DNA from 3 places in the Streptomyces sp. NPDC046915 genome. Region 3 is predicted to be linked to each of the others. Evidence: riboswitches for the same ligand, from Rfam matches in the RefSeq annotation. Region 3 holds a riboswitch; each other region holds the start of a gene.
What was found. A riboswitch is a leader RNA that binds a small molecule or an ion and turns the genes downstream of it on or off. The one in region 3 is predicted to bind cyclic di-AMP.
Positions count from the first base shown of each region.

Region 1: it holds a riboswitch for cyclic di-AMP, as region 3 does, so the genes downstream of both, ABZ915_RS15875 (C40 family peptidase) here and ABZ915_RS35825 (transglycosylase SLT domain-containing protein) in region 3, are expected to answer to the same signal.
Region 2: it holds a riboswitch for cyclic di-AMP, as region 3 does, so the genes downstream of both, ABZ915_RS27740 (NlpC/P60 family protein) here and ABZ915_RS35825 (transglycosylase SLT domain-containing protein) in region 3, are expected to answer to the same signal.

Region 1 is NZ_JBEYXB010000005.1:402,494-409,782, reverse strand. Features, by position in the region: gene ABZ915_RS15905 (adenosylmethionine--8-amino-7-oxononanoate transaminase) at 1-830, opposite strand, end outside; gene bioB (biotin synthase BioB) at 823-2,043, opposite strand; gene ABZ915_RS15895 (8-amino-7-oxononanoate synthase) at 2,192-3,319, shown strand; gene ABZ915_RS15890 (DUF397 domain-containing protein) at 3,379-3,603, opposite strand; gene ABZ915_RS15885 (helix-turn-helix transcriptional regulator) at 3,613-4,482, opposite strand; gene ABZ915_RS15880 (ATP-binding protein) at 4,706-5,164, shown strand; gene ABZ915_RS15875 (C40 family peptidase) at 5,276-5,749, opposite strand; cyclic di-AMP (ydaO/yuaA leader) riboswitch at 5,753-5,964, opposite strand; gene ABZ915_RS15870 (hypothetical protein) at 6,269-6,577, opposite strand; gene ABZ915_RS15865 (ATP-dependent Clp protease proteolytic subunit) at 6,585-7,223, opposite strand.
Region 2 is NZ_JBEYXB010000011.1:147,782-155,070, reverse strand. Features, by position in the region: gene ABZ915_RS27765 (helix-turn-helix transcriptional regulator) at 1-667, shown strand, start outside; gene ABZ915_RS27760 (DUF397 domain-containing protein) at 670-870, shown strand; gene ABZ915_RS27755 (NlpC/P60 family protein) at 854-1,864, opposite strand; gene ABZ915_RS27750 (hypothetical protein) at 2,232-2,585, shown strand; gene ABZ915_RS27745 (tellurite resistance/C4-dicarboxylate transporter family protein) at 2,563-3,519, opposite strand; gene ABZ915_RS27740 (NlpC/P60 family protein) at 3,546-4,739, opposite strand; cyclic di-AMP (ydaO/yuaA leader) riboswitch at 4,747-4,924, opposite strand; gene pcrA (DNA helicase PcrA) at 5,153-7,289, shown strand, end outside.
Region 3 is NZ_JBEYXB010000018.1:6,329-13,617, forward strand. Features, by position in the region: gene ABZ915_RS35810 (ABC transporter ATP-binding protein) at 1-877, opposite strand, end outside; gene ABZ915_RS35815 (outer-membrane lipoprotein carrier protein LolA) at 956-2,161, opposite strand; gene ABZ915_RS35820 (polyprenyl synthetase family protein) at 2,498-3,508, opposite strand; cyclic di-AMP (ydaO/yuaA leader) riboswitch at 4,039-4,218, shown strand; gene ABZ915_RS35825 (transglycosylase SLT domain-containing protein) at 4,224-4,721, shown strand; gene ABZ915_RS35830 (HAD family hydrolase) at 4,770-5,600, opposite strand; gene ABZ915_RS35835 (NAD(P)-binding domain-containing protein) at 5,708-6,910, opposite strand; gene ABZ915_RS35840 (ATP-grasp domain-containing protein) at 6,994-7,289, opposite strand, start outside.

The DNA of each region.
Region 1 (7,289 bases), on a different contig from region 3:
ACGCACATCACGTCCGGGGTCACGGCCGCGTGGTCCGCCGCGAACAGTGCGCCGGTGCGCCCGAAGCCGGTCGCGATCTCGTCGAACACCAGGAGCACGTCGTGCGCGTCGCACGCCTCGCGCAACGTGCGCAGATACGCGGGGGAGTGGAACCGCATCCCGCCCGCGCCCTGCACCACCGGCTCCACGATCACGGCGGCCAGCTCACCGGCGTGCCGCTCGATCAGATCGTGCAGCTGGCCGGCGTAGGCGTCCTCGTACTCCGCCGGCGGCGCGTCCGCGAACACCTGGCGCGGGAGCACCCCGCCCCACAGCTCGTGCATCCCGCCCTCGGGATCGCACACCGACATCGGCTGCCAGGTGTCGCCGTGGTAGCCGCCCCGCCAGGTCAGCAGCCGACGCTTCTCCGGGCGGCCGAGCGAACGCCAGTACTGGAGGCACATCTTGACCGCGACCTCGACCGACACCGAACCGGAGTCGGCCAGGAAGACATGCTCGAGCCCCTCCGGCGACATGTCGACAAGGAGCTTCGCGAGCCGTACGGCGGGCTCGTGGGTGAGCCCGCCGAACATCACATGGCTCATCCGCCGCAGCTGCGAGCGGGCCGCCTCGTTCAGGACCGGGTGGTTGTAGCCGTGGATCGCCGACCACCACGAGGACATGCCGTCGACCAGTTCACCCGAGCCGTCGGCGAGCCGGAGCCGGACCCCGCTCGCCGACTCCACGACGAGCGGCTCGACACGCCCGGGCATCGGACCGTACGGATGCCACACGTGCCGCCGGTCCAGCTCCAGCAGCTCCGGCACGCTCGGGCCGGACAGGTCAGGCATTGGGCGCGAGGTCCGTTCCGGCACCCCGGCGGCGGACGGCGACGAGGTCGGTGCGGGCCTCGCCCGTCACCGTGGCGGACGCGGCCGTACCGCAGACGCCGCCGCCCTCATGGGAGCCGCAGCCCGCGTCCGCGTGCGACCCGCAGCCGGCCTCCGCGTGCGACCCGCACCCCGCCTCCGCGTGCGAACCGCAGCCGCCCCCGGCCGTCGCGCGGTGCTCGGGCAGCGTCACCTCACCGGCGCCCTCCACCTCGAACCCGGCGTCCGCGATCATCTCCAGGTCGGCCTTGCCCGCCTGGCCCTCACTGGTCAGGTAGTCGCCGAGGAAGATGGAGTTGGCCAGGTTCAGGGCCAGCGGCTGCATGGTGCGCAGGTGCACCTCACGGCCGCCCGCGATGCGCACCTCGACGTCCGGGCAGACGAACCGGACCATCGCCAGGATGCGCAGACAGCGCTGCGGGGTGAGGTGCCACTCCGTGGCGAGCGGCGTGCCCTCCATCGGGATCAGGAAGTTCACCGGCACGGAGTCCGGGTCCAGCTCGCGCAGCGAGAAGACGACGTCGACCAGGTCCTCGTCGCTCTCGCCCATGCCCGCGATGAGACCCGAACAGGCGGACAGGCCGGCCGCGTGCGCCTTCTGCACCGTGTCCACCCGGTCGGCGTACGTGTGCGTGGTCGTGATGTCCGCGTACGTCCCCTCGGAGGTGTTGAGGTTGTGGTTGTACGCGTCCGCGCCCGCCTCGCGCAGCCGCTCGGCCTGGCCGTCGGAGAGCAGGCCGAGGCAGGCGCACACCTCGACCTCCTCGTTCTGCTCCTTGATCGTCCGGATCGTCTCGGACACCCGGTCCACGTCCCGGTCCGTCGGGCCGCGCCCGCTGGCCACCAGACACACCCGCTTGGCACCCCCGGCCAGGCCCGCGGCCGCCGCCTTGGAGGCGTCGCCGGGCTTGAGCCAGGTGTACTTGAGGATGTCGGCCTTGGAGCCGAGCCGCTGGGAGCAGTAGGAGCAGTCCTCGGGGCACAAGCCGGACTTGAGGTTGACCAGGTAGTTAAGTTTCACGCGCCGGCCGAACCAGTGCCGGCGCACCTTGCCGGCCGCGGCCACCACATCGAGTACGTCGTCGTCGGAGGTGGCCAGTACGGCGAGTGCTTCCTCGCGGGTCGGCAGCTCGCGCCGAAGCCCCTTGTCCACCAGCGTGTTCAGCAGGTCCATGAGGTCCGATCCTGTCCTACGTGACCGCTCCGGGCCAAGGAGAGTTTGCACAACGGAGACTGGTTGCTCGTGTGGGTATTGCCACATCCTGGGCGGCTGGGCGTCCGGCTAGTGTCTGTCCACTGCCTACAAAATCCCCGGAGGAGCCATGGCGTTCGGCTGGATCGACGACCAGGCGGAGCTGCGCCGCCGCGCCGGACTGGTACGCACCCTCAGGCCCCGGGTCGCCGACTCACCGCTCCTCGACCTCGCGAGCAACGACTACCTGGGTCTGGCCCGTCATCCCGAGGTCACCGAGGGGGCCGCGACGGCGGCCCGGACCTGGGGCGGCGGCTCCACCGGTTCCCGGCTGGTGACCGGCACCACGGAACTGCACACCGAGCTCGAGCGCGAGCTGGCCGAGTTCTGCGGCTTCGAGGCGGCCCTGGTGCTCTCCTCCGGCTACGCCGCCAACCTCGCGGCCGTCACCACGCTCGGGCCGCACGGCTCCCTGATCGTGTCCGACGCGGGCAACCACGCCTCCCTCATCGACGGATGCCGGCTGGCCCGCGGCACGACCCAGGTCGTCGGGCACGCCGACCCGGACGCGGTCCGCAAGGCCCTGGACACGCACGAGGGGCCGGCGATCGCCGTCTCCGACACGGTGTTCTCCGTCGACGGGGACGCGGCCCCGCTGGCCGCGCTCGCCGAGGCGTGCCGGGCGCACGGTGCCGGGCTGGTCGTGGACGACGCCCATGGCCTGGGCGTCCTGGGTGACGGCGGCCGGGGAGCCCCGTACGAGGCCGGGCTCGCCGGCGCAGAGGACGTGGTCGTCACGGTCACCCTGTCCAAGTCGCTGGGCAGCCAGGGCGGTGCCGTCCTCGGGCCGGCCCGGGTGATCGACCACCTGGTCAACGCGGCACGGACGTTCATCTTCGACACGGGCCTCGCGCCCGCCGCGGCGGGCGCGGCCCTGGCGGCCCTCAGGCTGCTGCGCCGCGAGCCGGAACGGGCGACGAGGGCGCGTGAGGTGGCCGCCGAACTGCACGCACGCCTGACGGCCGCGGGGCTGGAGGCGGTGCGTCCGGACGCCGCTGTCGTCTCCGTGCGTGCCCCGTCCCCGGAGGGGGCCGTGCGCTGGGCGGCCGACTGCCGGGCGGCAGGCCTGGCCGTGGGCTGCTTCCGTCCTCCTTCCGTGCCCGACGGCATCTCACGGCTCAGGCTGACCGCCCGAGGGGACCTCTCCGGGGCCGAGATCGAACGCGCTGTACGAGTGATCGGCGAGACGCGACCATGAGTCGGCGTGACACGGCCGTGCGCCGCCTGGACGGAATCTGATCGGAACCGATCAGAAGGTCATCGGAGCGTGGCGAGGAACCCCGCCCAGCTCCCGGGGGAGAAGAGCAGCGCGGGGCCGGCCGGATCCTTGGAGTCGCGCACGGCGAGCAGTCCGGTCCAGGGACCGGAGTGCGGCCTCGCCGTCTCCACGCAGTTGTTCGCTCCGGTGCTGTAGCTGCTGCGCAGCCACCGCACGTCGTGCAGCTCGGTGCTGGAAGGTACGTTCCGAGGCAGTGCAGACATGGTGCCTCCTTACGCGCCGTCACTTATCCCGGCGATGTAATCCAACGAGTCCTCGGGTGAAAGGGCGTGGATCTGAAGGGAGTTGAAGGCCTCCGAGTAGGCCCGGAGGTCTTCTTTCCGTTCGAGGTAGAGGCTACTCGTCAAGTGGTCGAGAACAACCACATCCAGATCAGAAGTGCGCGGAAATGAGAAGATAACGAAAGGGCCGGTGATACCGATATGCGCCCCGGCGGAGAACGGCAACACCTGGAGGCGCACTTGCGGCAGACGTGCCGCCTCGGTGAGCCGCTGAAGCTGCCGCGTCATCACGTCCGGCCCGCCGACCTCCCGCCGCAGCACTCCCTCGTCCAGGACGGCGCTGAGCTCCAGCGGTGGATCCGACCGCAGCACGTCCTGCCTGGCCAGCCGCACCTCCACCAGCGCGTCCAGCCGCTCCTCCATGTCGTCGGCACCCTCGCCCACGGCCGCCCGGGTGACGGCACGGGCGTACTCCGGCGTCTGCAACAGCCCCGGGACCACCGATGTCTCCAGGGTGCGCATCCCGCTCGCCTGCGACTCCAGGCTGATGAAGTCACGGTAGGTGGGCGGCAGGACCCCCCGGTAGGCGTGCCACCAGTGGTGCCGGCCGCCGCCTTCGTCCGATCCCGCCAGCACCATCAGCAACTCACGAAGCTGGCCGTCCGTCACTCCGTAGGCATCCAGGAGTAACCGCACATCGGCCGATTTCACCCCGCTGGCGCCCGTCTCGATCCGGCTCACCTTCGACTGGTGCCAGCCCACCAGACGCGCGGCCTCACCGCTGGTGAGGCCGGCACCGGTGCGCAGCGTGCGCAGTTCGTCGCCCAGTTTCCGGCGGCGCACCGCGGGACCGTTCTGCATGGGCCACTCCTTACTCGCCATTACTCCTTACGTGCCACTCGAATACGGTCTGCCGTCGCAGAGTTCACCGCTTCGAGCGACAGATATATGCATATCTTGGTGGATCCCACCCGCTGGCCGGCGCGCTGATGGCAGTCTGGCGATGAAGCACCAGTCCGGGACCGTACTCGAACCATCCGCTCCGTGTCGGACTCCGGTCCCGTGGGAAAGGGACGACGTCGTCATGGCAGACCATCTGGAAGCATCCGTCACTCTGCCGAGCGATCCCGCTTCGGTGTCCGCGGCCCGCACCTATGTCGTGGGCACCCTCGCGGAGTGGGGCCTTCCATCGGACACCGACGTGGCCGACACCATCCGGCTCATCGTCTCCGAACTCGCCACCAACGCCGTACAGCACACCTTCGGGCAGTCACCCACCTTCACGGTGGACCTCGTGCTCGACTGCGACGAACACCTGCGCATCGGTGTCACCGACAGCCATCCCCGTCTCCCGAGGAGACTCCCCGCGGCCGTGCAGCAGGACAACGGACGCGGCATGGTCATCATCCGCTGGCTGACCGTCGAGTGCGGCGGCAGGCTCAGGGTGCGGCGGACCCGCGAGGGTGGCAAGACCGTCCTCATCGAGCTGCCGTGGGCGGTGCCGGCCCGGCCGGTCACGGCAGCGGGGCAGCAGGAGCCCTAGGGCCGGTGCGGGGCGCTCCGGCCCCGCACCGGCCCCGACACGGCGCCGTACGGCCACGCACGGCCCCGGGGGTGGCCCTGCACCCGGAGCCGTGCGAGGCGTGACGGCCGGTCAGCTGACGCGGCCGTACCAGACGCTCCTCGTCCAGATCTTCTGCAGCTTCACCACGTCGCCCGTCTTGGGGGCGTGCCAGATCTTCCCCTTCCCGGCGTAGATGCCGACGTGGTAGACGTACGACCCCGAATGGAAGAAGACCAGGTCTCCGGCCTTGCGGTTCTTGGCCGAGATGTGGTGGGTCTTGTTGTACTGCTGGGCGGCCGTCCGGGGCAGGCTCTTGCCCGCCTTCTTGAACGAGTACAGCGTGAGCCCGGAGCAGTCGAACCTGCGCGGCCCGGTGGCGCCCCACTTGTACGGGGAGCCCTTCTTCGAGGCCGCGATCTGGAGCGCCTTCGTCGCCGGGGTGGCGGCAGCGGCGTCGGGGGCGACACCGGGTACCGCTATCGAGCCGCCGACGGCGGCGATGGCGAAGGCCGAGGCCGTACCGGCCCGGACCATGAGCGACGGGACACGATTGAGCGCAGTCATGCGCAACCCTTCGTCAGCCGCCTGTGAAGGATGACCTGTCGGATTCGGGCTGGCGAAGTTGCCCGGCCGCGTTGCCGCGGCTTCACCCCAAGGGCTGCTCGGAGGCGAACAGATGTCCGCTCCGGCGACCCGTCTTGCTTGGGTCCTCCACTCCTGCCGATCCACTCCTGTCGACCGGTCATCCGGGCGGCGGCAGGACTCGGCGTCCGCTCGGATCGCCCCGCCGTTGTGGCGGGGGCTTGTCGTCAGACAGGGATCTTCGCCCACAACTGTCTGAAAATCCCAACGGAACCAGGGATTTGTGGTGTTACTCACCACTCGCCCGTTCGGGTGGACAGGTGTGCGTTCGAGCCGCTGACGGGACAGCCGCGCACCCTCCGACCAGGGCGGAAGCCTCTCCCGACGCTCATCGGCCGGGCGGTTCGCGCAACTTCGGAGACCCTGGAAAAGGATGCGCAGCTACTCCGAACGTGGGTACGTCTTTTGGGCCGTTTCGACTCAGACCCGAGCCCGCAAGCGTCAACCGGCGCCGTCCGGGGGCACGGTGACGCGTGCGGTACGGCGCTCGCCGTCCAGCACCCTGAGCGCCCGGGCCAGGGTGGCCGCGTGCAACTCCGTCTCTCCCCGCTGGTGCATCAGCGTCAGCGCGTCGCGCAGTTCCACCGCCTTGCGCACCAGCGCCTGGGCGGCCCGCAGTCCACGGTAGGTGTCACCGTGCTGCGCCGGGTTGATGCGTCCCAGCAGGTCGACCACGTCCAGGTAACGGTTGATCAACTCGCCCTCGGCGCGGGTCAGGGCCGGCAGCGGCGGCAGTTCCGGTGGCAGCATCGGCGGCTCACCCCGCGTCCGGAGCGGCGGTGCGCGAGGCCCTGCTGCTGGGAATGATCCCGTCCACCAGCCCGTGCTCCAGCGCGCCCCGGGCGTCGAGCATCAGATCCCGTTCGAGGTCGGCGTGGACCTGCTCCGGGGCACGGCCGGTGTGGTGGACGAGCAGTTCCTCCAGCAGGCCGCGCATCCGGGTCAACTCCTCCGCCTGGATGAAGAGGTCACTCGGCTGACCCTGCGTCGGCTCGGGCAGCGCCGGCTGCTGGAGCACCACCCGCGCGCCCGGCAGGGCGAACCGCTTGCCCGGCGTACCGGCCGCGAGCAGCACCGCCGCGGACGAGGCAGCCTGCCCCAGGCAGATCGTCTCCACGTCGCAGCTGATGTACCGCATCGTGTCGTAGATCGCCGTCATCGCGCTGAACGAGCCGCCGGGGGAGTTGATGTACAGCGAGATGTCCCGGTCGGGCGCGTCGTGCTCCAGGTGCATGAACTGCGCCATGACGTCGTTGGCCGAGGCGTCGTCGACCGGTGTCCCGAGGAAGACGATCCGCCCCTCCAGCAGCTTCGAGTACGGATCGAGCGTGCGGTGACCGGTGCTGGTGCGCTCGGTGAACTCGGGCAGGACGTAGCGGGCGAGCGGTCGGGTCATGGCATACCCCTCCTCACGGCAGAGCCGTCTCCGGTGGACCGGCATCTGTAAGAAATGTACAGGACG
Region 2 (7,289 bases), on a different contig from region 3:
GAACGGCCGCCGCCGGCCCACACTGCGGTTGTTGCAGATCGCGGATCAGGTGTGCGGGGCGGGCGGGAAGCTCGTCGCGGCGCAGGAGTACCTGAAGCCGGAACCGTTCCCGGCGCGGTCGCAGGAGTTCATGGTCCTTGAGGCAGAGGCGATCGCCGTCTCGTGGTACGAGCCTCTGCTGATTCCGGGCTTGTTGCAGACAGAGGCGTACGCGCGGGCGCTGATCGGCGACAGCTCACCGCCTCTTGATGACGAGACGGTCCACGAACGCGTGGCTGCCAGGCTTCGCAGGGCCGACGCGCTGCGGCGCAAGGTCGGGGTGATGTACGGGTTCGTGATCTACGAGGCAGCCCTCCGCACGTGTGTGGGTGGGACAGAGGTGATGGGTGAGCAGTTCCGGCACCTGTTGGAAGTAGGTGAGCTCCGTAACGTGTCGATCCAGGTCCTGCCCTTTGGGCGCTGTAGCGGTGTTGCCCTCAACGGCAGCATCGTTCTGTTGGAGACGCCTGAGCACGAGCACTATGGGTACATCGAGGCGCCGGAGGTCAGCGTTCTGCATGCCAGCCCCAGCAAGGTGAGTGCGCTGACTCAGGCTCATGCAATGATCCGCATGCACTGCCTCAGCGTGGAAGAGTCGGCCACGTTCATCAGAAAGGTGGCGGAGTAAAAATGAGCGAACCCTTGGCCTGGTACAAGTCCAGCTACAGCGACAGCCAAGGCGGCGCCTGCCTCGAAGTCGCCCCCTGCCCCCACACCGTCCACGTCCGGGACTCGAAACTCGGCCCCGACAGCCCCCGGTTCACGGTCGCCGGACAGGCCTGGGCCGCGTTCGTCGCGTACGCCCCAACCGTCCTCACGCCACCCGCGTAGCCCCCGCGAACGGCATCTCGTCGATCGGGGCCAGCCTTACCGGGGCCGACGGGTTGGGGGCGTGGATCATCTGGCCGTTGCCCACGTAGATGCCGACGTGGCTGATGCCGGAGTAGAAGAACACCAGGTCTCCGGGGGCGAGTTCGGAGCGGGAGACGCGGCGGCCCGCGTTGATCTGGGCGTAGGTCGTGCGGGGCAGGGAGATGCCGGCGGAGCGGTAGGCCGCCTGGGCGAGGCCCGAGCAGTCGAAGGCGTGGGGGCCGGTCGCGCCCCATACGTAGGGGCTGCCGAGTTTCTGGTAGGCGTACGCGACGGCCGCCGCGGCGCGTGAGTTCGGGGCCGTCGGAATGGCCTCGTCTGCGGCCGGAGGGGCCGGCGTGCGGTCCCGCGCGGGCAGTTGGGACAGCAGCCGCCGCGCCTCGGCCAGCTTCCCGGTGACGGTCTTCTTCTGCCGCTCCAGCTCCGCCTGCCTGGACCTGAGCGAGGTCAGCTCGACGTGGGCGGCGCCCCGCAGCTGCTCGATCTCCCGCAGGCGCTTCCGTACCCGCGCCACGGCGTGCGCCTGCCGGTCGCCGGCGCGTTCGGCGAACGCGGCCCCGTCCAGGTACTGGTCGGGGTCGTCGGACAGCATCAGCTGTAGCGCCGGATCGATGCCGCCGGCCCGGTACTGCGCCGTGGCGACGGAACCGAGCGCGTCACGGGCGGAGTTCAGCTTCTCCTGCTTGCGGGCGGCCTGGTCCCGCAGCGTGTTCAGCCGCCGCTGGGCCGTGTCCGCCTGCTCCTGGACGCCGTTGTACTTCTCGGTGGCGACCTCCGCCTCCTGGTACAGCTTGTCGACCTTGGCCCTGACCTCGGCCGGTGTCAGCTGCGGCGCGGCGTGCCCGGTCCCGTCGAAGCCCGTCGCGGTCGCCGCGCCCGCCAGGGCGATGGTGGCCGCCGTGCGGGCGGTGTTGCCGCTGAGCGGGCGCTGTCTTGGCTTGCGGTGCGCTGCCACCTGGACCGTCATGTCCTCTCGTACGACCGCCGTGGGGAGCGGTTTACGCGTCCGGCGGCGGCCCGCACAGGGGGAACGGGCCGCCGCCGGACCTTCTTGGCGGTGGTGTCCGACTGCCGCCCCTGGCCCGGGCGGCGTTGGGGAGCCGGTCACCTGGAGGAGGACGCTAGGCCCCACAGTGACGGCTTTGTAACGCAATGTACGCAACTGACCTCACAGGGTCGCCAGATGTCCGTACCTGACCGCGCTCCCGGCCCACAGTCGCCGACTTCGGGCAGCGCACTGACCGATGCGGCGGTTTCCCGGGTGTGCGCCGGCCATGGGGTGCTATGGGGCGCATATATGCGGCCCATTAGGCTCCGACCTCATGGACGTACTCATCCATCTCTTCGTCGGCCTGCACATCGTCGGCATCGCCGCGCTCCTCGGCGGCTTCCTGACCCAGATGAAGGCGATGGGACGCGGCGAGGCCCGCTTCGTCCCGGCCATGCTGCACGGCGCCTTCACCATGCTGGCGACCGGCGTGATCCTGGTCGGGCTGAACGAGGCCGACGACCACCACGTCAACACCATCAAGATCGGTGTGAAGCTGGCCCTGCTGATCGTGATCCTCGGGCTGGTCTACGTGAAGCGGGACGAGGAGCGGGTCGACAAGAACCTCTTCGGGCTGGTCGGCCTGCTGACCACGGCGAACATCTTCATCGCCGTGCTGTGGACCTGACCGCGCCCACGGCGACCACGAGCCACGCCGCCACCGAGATCCACACCAGCACCACCCCGGGCCCCCGCAGCCACGGGACCCCGAGGGCGGTGCCGACCGACAGCGTGCCCGCCGCGGTCATGCCCATCGGGAACACCGTCGACCAGCGGCGCACGTCGTAGCCCGGACGTGGCCGCACCGCCTCCGTGACCAGCAGGGCGGCGTACCAGGCCCAGTCCAGCACGAGCAGCGCGACCGTCACGGCGCGCAGGACGCCCTGGTCGTCGCGGCTCCACAGGTACAGGGGCGTGTCGTCGGCGGAGACCAGGCGCGCCCCGGCCAGCGCCGACACGGCGAGCGCGCCGCCGCCGATCCACTGGTCCCCGGCACCCTCCAGCAGCTGCCGCGGATCGAACCGGGCCAGGGCCAACCCGTAGAACACCAGTCCCAGCCAGAACAGCACGAGCGCGGTGTGCGCGAGCCACGCCGTGGCCGTCGCCGCGGCCAGCACGGCACCCAGCGCGGCGATCGACTCCGTGGCCACACAGCCCAGGAACACCGCCCCCGGCATACGCCGCTCCCACCGCCGAACGACGAGGACGAGCAGCACGGGCCAGAGCACGACCGCCGGCGCGAGCAGCGCCTCGGCCAGGACCGGCCGGCCCAGCAGTGAGAACCGGGTGCCCAGCACCGCCGTGGCGGCCACCGCGGTGAGCGCGCTCGGCGTCTCCGCCTCCGCCGCCCACCGCTCCCGCTCGCGCAGCAGCCGCAGGGTGAAACCGGCCGCGAACCCCAGCCAGGCGGCGCAGGCCAGCCCCAGGGCGACCCGGGACAGCACCTCGTGACCGATCAGCTGCAACCCCACCGACACGATCCCGGTCGCCATGACAGCGGCACCGGCCGCCGGTGAACGCCGAGCCCACCAGACGCGTATAGGTGAGTAGGGGCCGGGCATGAGCCCGATGCTAGGGCCCCGCCGGCTCAGGCCGGACGCACCACGCTGTGGATGATCGATTCGCCGCCGTAGTAGATCGACTCCTCACGGACGTAGGCGCCGGGCTTGGGGGCGTGGATCATCATGCCGTTGCCGATGTAGACGCCGACGTGGCTCACATCGTCGTAGAAGAAGACCAGATCACCGGGCTGGGCGTTGGCGAGGGAGACCGTGGTGCCGGCATTGACCTGGTCGTAGGTGGTGCGTGGCAGGCTGACGCCGGCGGCTCTCCAGGCGGCCTGGGTGAGGCCGGAGCAGTCGTAGGAGCCGGGGCCGGTGGCGCCCCAGACGTACGGCTTGCCGATCTGCGCGCGGGCGAACGCGATCGCCTTCGCGGCCTTGGCGGAGGACGAGGAGGTCGGCGTGGACGGCGAGGTCGACGTGGACGAGCCCGACGAGGAACCCGTCGAGGTCGACGTGTCCGACGAGCCGCTGTTCTGCTGCTGTGCCTTCGCCTGCGCGGCTGCCTGCGCCGCCGCCTGCTCCTTCGCGAGCTCCGCCGCCTTGCGCGCGGCCTCCTCCTGCTTCTGCTTCTCGATCGCCGCGAGCCGCGCCTTCTCCTGCGCCGTCAGCGTGGACAGCAGCTCACGCGCGGTGGAGAGCTTCTTCTGGACGGTCGACTTGGCGGCCTGGAGGTCGTGCTGGGAGTCGGTCAGCGTCTCGAGGCTCTGGGTGGCCTCCTGACGCTTCTTCATGGTCGCGGACTGCTCGGTGACGTAGTCGTCGACCGCGCCCTTCTCCCGCTTGGTCAGCCGGCTCATCAGCTGGGTCTGGTCGAAGTAGTCCTGCGGGGTGTCCGCGAGCAGGAAGGTGGCGGTGTCGGGGGCGGCGGCCCCGGTCCGGTACTGGGCCGCGGCGAACGAACCCAGCTTCTCGCGCGCCTTGTTCAGCTTCTCCGTGCGCTTGGCCACTTCGTCGAGGAGGGTGTCGACTCGCCGGCGCTGCTTGCCGGTCGTCTCCTTGGCCGCGTTGTACTTCTCGGTCGCCGACCCCGCCTGCCGGTACAGGTCGTCGACCTTCTTCTCGACCTCTTCCATGCTCGGCTTGTTGTCGGTGGAGGGGGTCGAGGGGGTGGCGTTGGCCGTCTGGGAGAGCAGGGCGACGGAGGTGAGGGCGGCGGTGGCGAGGGCGGGCTTGCGTATGCCTGCCCCACCCGAGGGGCGCTTGCGGTGCGACGCCAAGGGAGGCGACTCCTTCCAATGCTCCGCCTACCGGGTTAGCTGTCGGGTTCGGGCGGGTGGTTCGGAAGGGTTGCCCTACGGCCGTCGTCCCCGGTGGGGAGGGCGGGCCGATTCACCCCAAGGTCTCGGTGGGTCCCCGGCTCCGGCTGCCGTAAGGGGCGCACCGGACTCGGCGGAGGCCGCGCGGCCCGGCGAGGTTCGCCGGTGGGGGTCGAGCGGCCTGGCCGAACGCTAGCCAACTCGTGTGACTCATGTGAAGGTTGGTGCACTATATGTCCGATACATTTTCGTGACACGGGACACGCGTGTCGCTCTTGTGACCATGCGGTTCCGCAGGGTGAGGGGATCGTCCGCCGGCCAAGTTCCGAGGGTGGCGGCCGGTTGTCGGTGGGGCGCCCTAGACTCGGAGAGCGATGAGCAGCCTCTTTGACGACAGCTTCCTGGCGGACCTCCAGACCCCTCGTGGGCACGAGGAGGAACCCCCGCCGCCGCCCGAGGACGATCACGCTCCGGAGCCGGTTCCGGACGATCTGTTCGGCGGGAAGTTCGATGTGCCACCGGACCGGGACGGGTACTACCGTGACGGCGCCCCACGCCCGGCGATCGACGCCGCCGCGCTCCTGGACGGGCTGAACGAGAACCAGCGCGCGGCCGTCGTCCACGCCGGCTCCCCGCTGCTCATCGTGGCCGGCGCCGGTTCCGGCAAGACCCGCGTGCTCACCCACCGCATCGCCCACCTGCTCGGCGAGCGAGGCGTCCACCCCGGCCAGATCCTCGCGATCACCTTCACCAACAAGGCCGCCGGCGAGATGAAGGAGCGCGTCGAGCAGCTCGTCGGCCCGCGCGCGAACGCGATGTGGGTGATGACCTTCCACAGCGCGTGCGTGCGCATCCTGCGCCGGGAGAGCAAGAGGCTCGGCTTCACGTCGTCGTTCTCGATCTACGACGCCGCCGACTCCAAGCGGCTGATGGCCCTGGTCTGCCGCGACCTGGAGCTCGATCCCAAGCGCTTCCCGCCGAAGTCCTTCAGCGCCAAGATCTCCAACCTGAAGAACGAGCTGATCGACGAGGAGGACTTCGCCGCCCAGGCCGCCGACGGCTTCGAGAAGACCCTCGCCCAGGCCTACGCCCTGTACCAGTCGCGGCTGCGCGAGGCCAACGCGCTCGACTTCGACGACCTGATCATGACGACGGTCAACCTGCTCCGCGCCTTCCCGGACGTCGCCGAGCACTACCGCCGCCGCTTCCGTCACGTCCTGGTCGACGAGTACCAGGACACCAACCACGCCCAGTACGCCCTCGTGCGGGAGCTCGTCGGCACCTCCGAGCATCCGGCGCACCCGGCGGACGTGCCGCCCGGCCCGGACGACCTGACGCCCGCCGAGCTGTGCGTGGTCGGTGACGCCGACCAGTCGATCTACGCCTTCCGCGGCGCGACCATCCGCAACATCCTCCAGTTCGAGGAGGACTACCCGGACGCGACGACGATCCTGCTGGAGCAGAACTACCGCTCCACCCAGACGATCCTCTCCGCGGCCAACGCGGTCATCGAGCGCAACGAGTCCCGCCGCCCCAAGAACCTGTGGACCAACGCGGGCGCGGGCGCGCAGATCACCGGCTATGTCGCCGACACCGAGCACGACGAGGCGCAGTTCGTCGCCGACGAGATAGACCGCCTCACGGACGCGGGCGAGGCGAAGGCCTCGGACGTCGCCGTCTTCTACCGCACCAACGCCCAGTCCCGTGTCTTCGAAGAGGTCTTCATCCGCGTCGGCCTGCCCTACAAGGTCGTCGGCGGTGTCCGCTTCTACGAGCGCAAGGAGGTCCGGGACGTCCTGGCCTACCTGCGCGTCCTCGCCAACCCCGAGGACTCGGTCCCGCTGCGCCGCATCCTGAACGTGCCCAAGCGCGGCATCGGTGAGCGCGCGGAGGCGATGATCGACGCCCTCGCCCAGCGGGAGAAGGTCAGCTTCCCGCAGGCGCTGAAGCGGGTCGACGAGGCGTACGGCATGGCGGCGCGGTCGACGAACGCGGTCAAGCGGTTCAACGTGCTCATGGAGGAGCTCCGTACGATCGTCGAGTCCGGCGCGGGCCCGGCCACCGTCCTGGAAGCCATACTCGAACGCACCGGATACCTGGCCGAGTTGCAGGCCTCCACCGACCCGCAGGACGAGACCCGCATCGAGAACCTCCAGGAACTCGCGGCAGTGGCGCTGGAGTTCGAGCAGGAGCGCGGTGAGGGCGAGTCGGTGGGTCTGTCCGACTTCCTGGAGCAGGTCGCGCTGGTCGCCGACTCCGACCAGATCCCGGACGAGGAGGACGGCGACGGCGTCATCACGCTGATGACCCTGCACACCGCCAAGGGTCTGGAGTTCCCGGTGGTCTTCCTCACCGGCATGGAGGACGGCGTCTTCCCGCACATGCGTGCCCTCGGCCAGACCAAGGAGCTGGAGGAGGAGCGGCGCCTGGCGTACGTCGGCATCACGCGCGCGCGGGAGCGGCTGTATCTGACCCGGTCGGCTCTGCGCAGCGCGTGGGGCCAGCCCTCGT
Region 3 (7,289 bases):
TCACCAGCGCCGCGTTCAGCTCGGCGAGGTCACGGTCGGGCGGCTCGCCGCTCACCCGGTCCTCGGCGACGACGACGTCCGCGACCCCCTGCTCCTTCAGCACCCGGGCCGCCTCACCCGGATCCGGCGTGGTGACGACGAGCAGCCCGCGTGCCCCGGCCGCCAGGTCGGCCACCGGGCCCTGGGTGATCAGTCGGCCCTGGGCCATCACCGCCACATGGGTGCACACCTGCTCGATCTCGTCGAGGAGGTGGGAGGAGAGGAACACGGTCGTGCCGTCCGAGGCCAACTCCCGCACCAGCGCCCGGATCTCCCGCATGCCCTGCGGGTCGAGCCCGTTGGTCGGCTCGTCCAGCACGAGCAGCCTGCGCGGCTGGAGCAGTGCGGCGGCCAGACCCAGGCGCTGCTTCATGCCCAGGGAGTAGGCCTTCGCCTTCTTGCCCGCGGCGGCCGTCAGACCCACCCGGTCCAGTGCGGCCGTGACGCGGGCGCGCCGGGTGCGCGGGTCGGCGGTCGGGTCGGCCGCGTCGTACCGCAGCAGGTTGTCGCGGCCGGAGAGGAAGCCGTACAGGGCCGGTCCCTCGATGAGGGCGCCGACCTGCGGGAGCACGGTGCGCGCGGCCCGGGGTATGGGACGCCCCAGGACGCGCGCCGTGCCGGAGGTCGGCGCGATCAGGCCCATCAGCATGCGGATGGTGGTGGTCTTCCCGGAGCCGTTCGGACCGAGGAAGCCGAAGACGCTGCCCGCCGGGACGGTCAGGTCGAGACCGTCGACGGCGAGCTGTCCGCCGCGGTAGCGCTTGGTGAGCGCACGGGTGTGGATGACGCTGTCATCCGCGTCCCGCGCGGCCGGCTCCGTGGCGGACGGTTCGTCCATCGGCTCCCCTGCTTCGTCATACGTACGCAGGTACGTACGTACGTGCTGTGCGGCCGGCGGCTGCCGTGCCGCGTCTGTCTACCGTGCCGCGTCGGCCGCCTTCACCAGCGCGTTCTTGGTCACGGTGCCGACGTAGACCTTGCCGTCGTCCGTGATCAGGGCGTTGACCAGGCGGGTGGAGAACACCGTGCCCTTGCCGAACTTGCCGGTCACATGGTCGCCGAGCGAGCCGAGGAAGCCGCCCATGTCGCCGCCGCCCGCACCGGAGGGCAGGCCGCCCTTGCTGCCGGAGTCGAAGGTGGCGATCGAGTTCCAGCCCTTGCCGAGGACGTCGAAGCCGTCACGGCCCTTGGCGAGGTCCTTCCCGGACTTCGGGGCACTCTCCCGGGGCGCCTTGGCCGCCTCGTCCCCCTGGGTGACCTTCGCGCCCTTCGGCGGGGTGAAGTCGAAGGTCGAGGCGGCCGGCTTGGCGAAGCTGACCTGGGTGAAGCCCGCGTCCACGACGGCGGCGCCACCGCTTGCCGGGGTCAGGGTGAACTTCAGCGGCATCCCGGTCCTGGCGTCCACGGCGATGCTGATCGCGCCCACCGTGGTGCTCGACTGCTTGGGCTTGATGAGCAGCTTGTAGGCGTCCCGGCCGGCGACCTGGACGGTGCCGTCGACGGTCACGGACGTGGTGTCGTCGACGGACTTCAGGGCCTCGTCGGCGAAGTCCTTCGGCGTGGCGGGGGTCTTCTCCCGCTGCCGCTCGCCGTTCTGGTCCGCGGTGCCGTGGTACACCTCGTTGGACTTGCTGTCGTAGCCCCAGACGTCCTTGCCGTCGTGGATGAGGCTGTACTCGGCGGCGCTCTCGATCAGCGAGACCTTCTGGCGGTCGGGTCCGTCGGCCGCCACGCGCAGCGTGTGACTGCCCGAGAGCAGTTCGGTGAGCTTGGATTTCGGGTCGGCCGACGAGCCGTCGCCGCCCTTGTTCGCCCCGGACAGCAGGCCGCTCTCCAGGCCGCCGAGGTTCGGCAGCCCGAGGTTGGTGCTGAACCGCACCGTGCCGGACATCTGCTGCACGTCCGACGCGGCGATCTTGTTTATGAGCTGTTGTGCGCTGATCTTCGGCAGGTCGGGGTCACCGGAGTCGGCGAGCGCCGGGACCAGCCCGATGGTCGCCGCCGCCACCCCCACCACCGCGACCGGTACGACGTACCGGGCCGCCTTGCGGCGTCCGGCGGCCATGTCGGTGTCGGCCATGCTGTCGTCGGACGTGGTGTCGTCGGATCCGTACGGTGCCATGTGTGCCTTACCTCCGTCGTCGGCGGCGGCTGCCCTCACCCTCGTAAACCCTGAGCCGCCATTCTCACCCGAATCGGTGAGGAGTGGTGATTTCCGTGGTTTCCATCTCACCAAATCGGCCGTGAGGATGCGTCAGACCCGGGAGGCAACTCGATGTACGCCTCCGGTATGACACGGGGAGGCGGGATGTCCTCCGACCCGTAGGGGTCATGCCGGTGTCTTTACCAGCCCGTCCGGGGGTGCCCCCCTCTGGGGGAGTTTGAGGACGAGGCCGTTCAGGCCGAAGGGGGGTCTGGGGGCGCAGCCCCCAGCGTGGCCCAGGCAAACGCCGGGCACCTACCCAGCCCGGTGCACCACCGCGTCGCACAGCTGCAGAAGTGCCGCCTTGGCGTCACACTCCCGCAGCGGCGCCAGCGCCGCCCGCGCGTCCTCCGCGTAGCGCACGGTGTCCCGGCGTGCCTGCTCCAGCGCGGGGTGGGCGCGCAGCGCGGCCAGCGCCTCGGCGTGCCGGGCGTCGTCGGTCAGGTCGGAGTCGAGCAGGTCGCACAGGGCGATGTCCTCGGCCAGCCCCAGCCGGGCCGCCCGCTCCCTGAGACGCAGCACGGGCAGGGTGGGGATGCCCTCGCGCAGGTCGGTGCCCGGGGTCTTGCCGGACTCGTGGGAGTCGGAGGCGATGTCCAGTACGTCGTCGGCGAGCTGGAAGGCGACGCCGAGCCGCTCGCCGTACTGGGTCAGTACGTCCACCACGGTCTCGTCGGCCCCGGACATCATGGCGCCGAAGCGGCAGGAGACCGCCACCAGCGAGCCGGTCTTGCCGCCGAGGACGTCCAGGTAGTGCTCGACCGGGTCGCGGCCGTCCTGCGGCCCCGCCGTCTCCAGGATCTGCCCGGTGACCAGCCGCTCGAACGCCAGGGCCTGCACCCGTACGGCCTCGGGGCCGAGGTCGGCGAGGATCTGGGAGGCGCGGGCGAAGAGGAAGTCGCCGGTGAGGACGGCGACGGAGTTGCCCCAGCGGGTGTTCGCGCTGTCCACTCCGCGGCGCACCGCGGCCTCGTCCATGACGTCGTCGTGGTAGAGCGTCGCGAGGTGGGTGAGCTCGACGACGACGGCCGAGGGCACGATTCCCGGCGCGTACGGGTCCCCGAACTGTGACGCGAGCATCACGAGCAGCGGCCGGAACCGCTTCCCGCCCGCGCGCACGAGGTGCTGGGCGGCCCCGGTGATGAAGGGGACCTCACTCTTGGTGGCTTCGAGCAGTCCCTCCTCGACAGCCGCCAATCCGGCCTGGACATCGGCTTCCAGAGCCTGGTCCCGCACGCTAAGCCCGAACGGCCCGACGACGGTCACGAGGGGTCTCCTGTCTGCTGGTGCCTGCTGGCGATTACACGGTTTGTCGATAGGTCGCTGCCCTCACTCAAGTCAGCGTATCCGGTCAGCTTTCGATCACCGAGGGCGCCCACTGTTACAGGCCGGGCGCTATCGGATCACGCCCGTTATGTTTTCGATCGGCCGATAAGCACAGATATTTATCGACTTACCCGGAAGTACGACATGACTGCGCCGCTTGGAGCAGTTCGCCTTCCGCTCCCACGCTCGATGCGCTACCCAAAGCGGCGCCCTTCATGTCCTATTTGCCGTGATTGCTATTCCGTGAATTGGGTCACGTCGGCCGAACGGAGCACCCCACCGTCCGGCACGGGCACACCGCTTGGCGCCATTGGCCAGTTGAGGGTTGGCAGACGCAAAGGATCAAGCGCCTCATACGCCTCACAACAAGGTCAACTAGGACTTTGTGTGAATCCGCCGCTTGTTCAGGACATGTGCTCTCGCATACGTTCCCGGCCGTCGGGCGGAACGCCGAATCCTGCCGCCGCCCGTCACACCCATCGACGAACTCATTCACGGCAGGAGCGGGGGACCCAGGTTTGCCGCCGGTCCGGGCGACACCCGTCGTCCCGGAACGGCTCGGGGTGAAGCCGCACCGCCTTCGGGCGGCGCGGCCGGGCACCTCCCAGCCCGAACCCGACAGCTCACCTCGCAGGCGACGGAGAGGAACTTCGACATGTCTGCTGCCGCTCAGCACCGTGCCCCCTTCGCCCGCCTCGCCCGCAGGCTCGCCGTCGCCGGCACCGGCGCCGCCGTGCTCGCCCTCCCGCTGATCGGTGCGACCAGCGCCTCCGCGGCCACCACCACGAGCGCCCCCAAGGCCGCCCCCGCGGCCGCCACCACGCTCCCGTACGCCAACAACCTCGACGGCTGGATCCGCGAGTCGCTCGCGATCATGGCGCAGAAGGGCATCCCGGGCACGTACAACGGCATCTACCGCAACGTGATCCGCGAGTCGTCGGGCAACCCGGTGGCCATCAACCTCTGGGACTCCAACGCGGCCGCGGGCATCCCGTCCAAGGGCCTGCTCCAGGTCATCGACCCCACGTTCGCCAGCTACCACGTGGCCGGCACCTCGTACAACATCTACGACCCGGTCGCGAACATCACGGCCGCCTGCAACTACGCCGCCCACCGGTACGGCTCGATCGACAACGTGTTCGGCGCGTACTGACCGCTCCGCTCCCCTGAGGGAACGAGCCCCGCTCGAACGGGCCCCGGCTCAGGGGAAGAGTCCTTCGAGGACGACGGCGATGCCGTCGTCCTCGTTCGACGAGGTGACCTCGTCGGCCACCGCCTTCAGCTCGGGGTGGGCGTTGGCCATCGCCACACCGTGGGCGGCCCACTCGAACATCGGGATGTCGTTGGGCATGTCCCCGAAGGCGATGGCCCGTTCGGCGCTCAGCCCGAGGTGGTCGGCGGCCAGCGCCAGCCCGGTCGCCTTGTTGACGCCGCACGGCTGGAGCTCGACGGTTCCCGGCCCCGACATGGTGACCGTCGCCAGCGATCCCACGGCCGCGCGGGCCGTGGCGGCCAACTCGTCGTCCGACAGGGCGTGATGCCGCAGCAGGACCTTGCTGATCGGCTCGCACCACAGGTCGTCGCGCCGCCGGACCCGTACGGCGGGCAGCGTGGGGTGGGGCATCAGATAGCCGGGCTCGATGAGCGTGAGCCCGTCCACCCCGTTCTGGTCGACGGCCGCGTACACCTCCCCCACCTCGGCCTCGATCTTGCCGAGCGCGGTCTCCGCCAGTTCCCGGTCCAGGGTGACCGACCACAGCAGGCGGTGGGCGCCGGCGTCGTACACCTGCGCACCCTGTCCGCACACCGCGAGCCCCGTGCAGCCGAGGTCGTCGAGCAGCGGCCGCACCCGCGGCGCCGGGCGCCCGGTCACCACGAGGTGCCGGGCACCCGCTCTCCCGGCCCGGGCGAGGGCGGCGAGGGAGCGGTCGGAGAGCGTGTCGTCGCCACGCAGGAGCGTTCCGTCGAGATCGGTCGCGACGAGCGAGTACGCAGGGGAGATCGGGGAGGAATACGCGGGGGGTGCGGCCATGATCAGAGAATACGGACACCGCACCCCCACGACTCACCGCTGTTTCCAGCCCCAAGTGGCGCCCGTGGGCTCCTTGGTGGCGATCTCGAGACCTGTGGCGCAGCCCGTCAGCCGTGTGCCGCCGCGAGGTGCTTGGCCAGGCGCGGCGAGGCGAACTCGGTGCCGCAGACGAAGCGCATCACCGGGCCGTACGACGACGCCGCCGGGAGGCCGGTGAAGTACAGACCGGGGACGGATGAGACGTAGCCCGCACCCAGGCGGGGCGTGCCCCGGCTCACCGTGAGCCGGGTGCGCAGCTCATGGCCGAGGAAGTCCATGGCCGCGATGTCCACGCGGTAGCCGGTGGCCGCGATGACGTGGTCGGCGGCGACCTGGACGGTCTGCCCGGCGTGGGTGCGGACGGTGAGGACCGGGCTGCCGTCGGAGACGTCCGCGCCGGCCAACCGCTCGACCTCCTTCACCTCGACCTTCCCCTCGAAGCGGTCGCGCAGCCACCAGGCGCCGAGCGGGCCCAGGACCCGGCGGACCAGGTAGTGGCGGGTGCGGGCCGGGAGGTAGCGGTAGGGGTGCGGGTAGTAGCTCAGCGCCCAGAGGGACCAGGCGCGGCCGAAGGGCGACTCGGGGCGCAGCTTCGGCTGGTTCCAGGGCGGGGCCCCGAAGGCGACCCGGCCGCGGCCCCGCGACACCACCCGTACCCGGGCGCCGGCCTCAGCGGCCAGAACCGCCGTCTCCAGCGCGGACTGGCCGGCGCCGACGACGATCAGTTCCTTGCCGGAGAACCGGGTCAGGTCGTGGTGCTGGGAGCTGTGGGACACCGGACCGGTCAGGCCGGGTCCGTCGGGCGCCGCCGACGCCAGCTCGGCCGGGAGGTGGGCCAGTCCGGACAGGCCGGTGGCGACCACCACCGCGCGCGCGGTGAACGACTCACCGGAGTCCAGCTTGAGTTCGAAGCCGCCGCCCGCGCCCCGGTCCACGGACACCACCCGCACCCGCTCCAGGTCGGGCAGCAGTTTCTCCTGGAACCACTCGCCGTAGGCGATGAAGGTCTCGACCGGGATGATGTCCTCGTCGGTGACCAGCCGGCGGACGCCCGCCGCGTCGCAGTAGTCGACGAGCGAGTGGCCGGGCTGGGGGCAGTCGATGCTGGACGCCACCGGGGTGGACTTGAGGAGCATTCCGGCGGGCATGTGGTCGCGCCAGCTGACCATGGAATCGCCGAAGACGCGGACGGGAATGCCGCGCGCCCGCAGATGGGCGGCGGTGGACAGGCCGAATGGCCCGGCACCGATGACTGCAACCGGTTGAATCACGAAGTCCCTCCCCAGGACGTGTTTTCCGTCACTTCGTGGTGGTGGATCGTGCGCCGGTCCGGACAGCCGGCCCTGGGCGGGCCTCAGTTGCCGGAACCGGTGCCGCTGCCGCGGCGGTTGGTCCGCCACAGCTGATAGAGGTGCTTCGCGCCCGGTCGCACGAAGCGCGCGAGCATCGTGAGGAACGGCAGCGGGTCGTCACCCGCGAGCCACGCCAGCTCCGTCCCGCTCGCCCGGGCCGGCGCGTGCGGCGTCGTGTAGCCGCTGCGACGGTAGGCGAGGAGGGCGGGGAGGTCGATGTTCTCCACGATGTAGCGGCGGCCGGCCGGCTGTTCCCCCTCCGGAACCGGGCGGCCGGTCAGATTCAGGTGCATGGCGC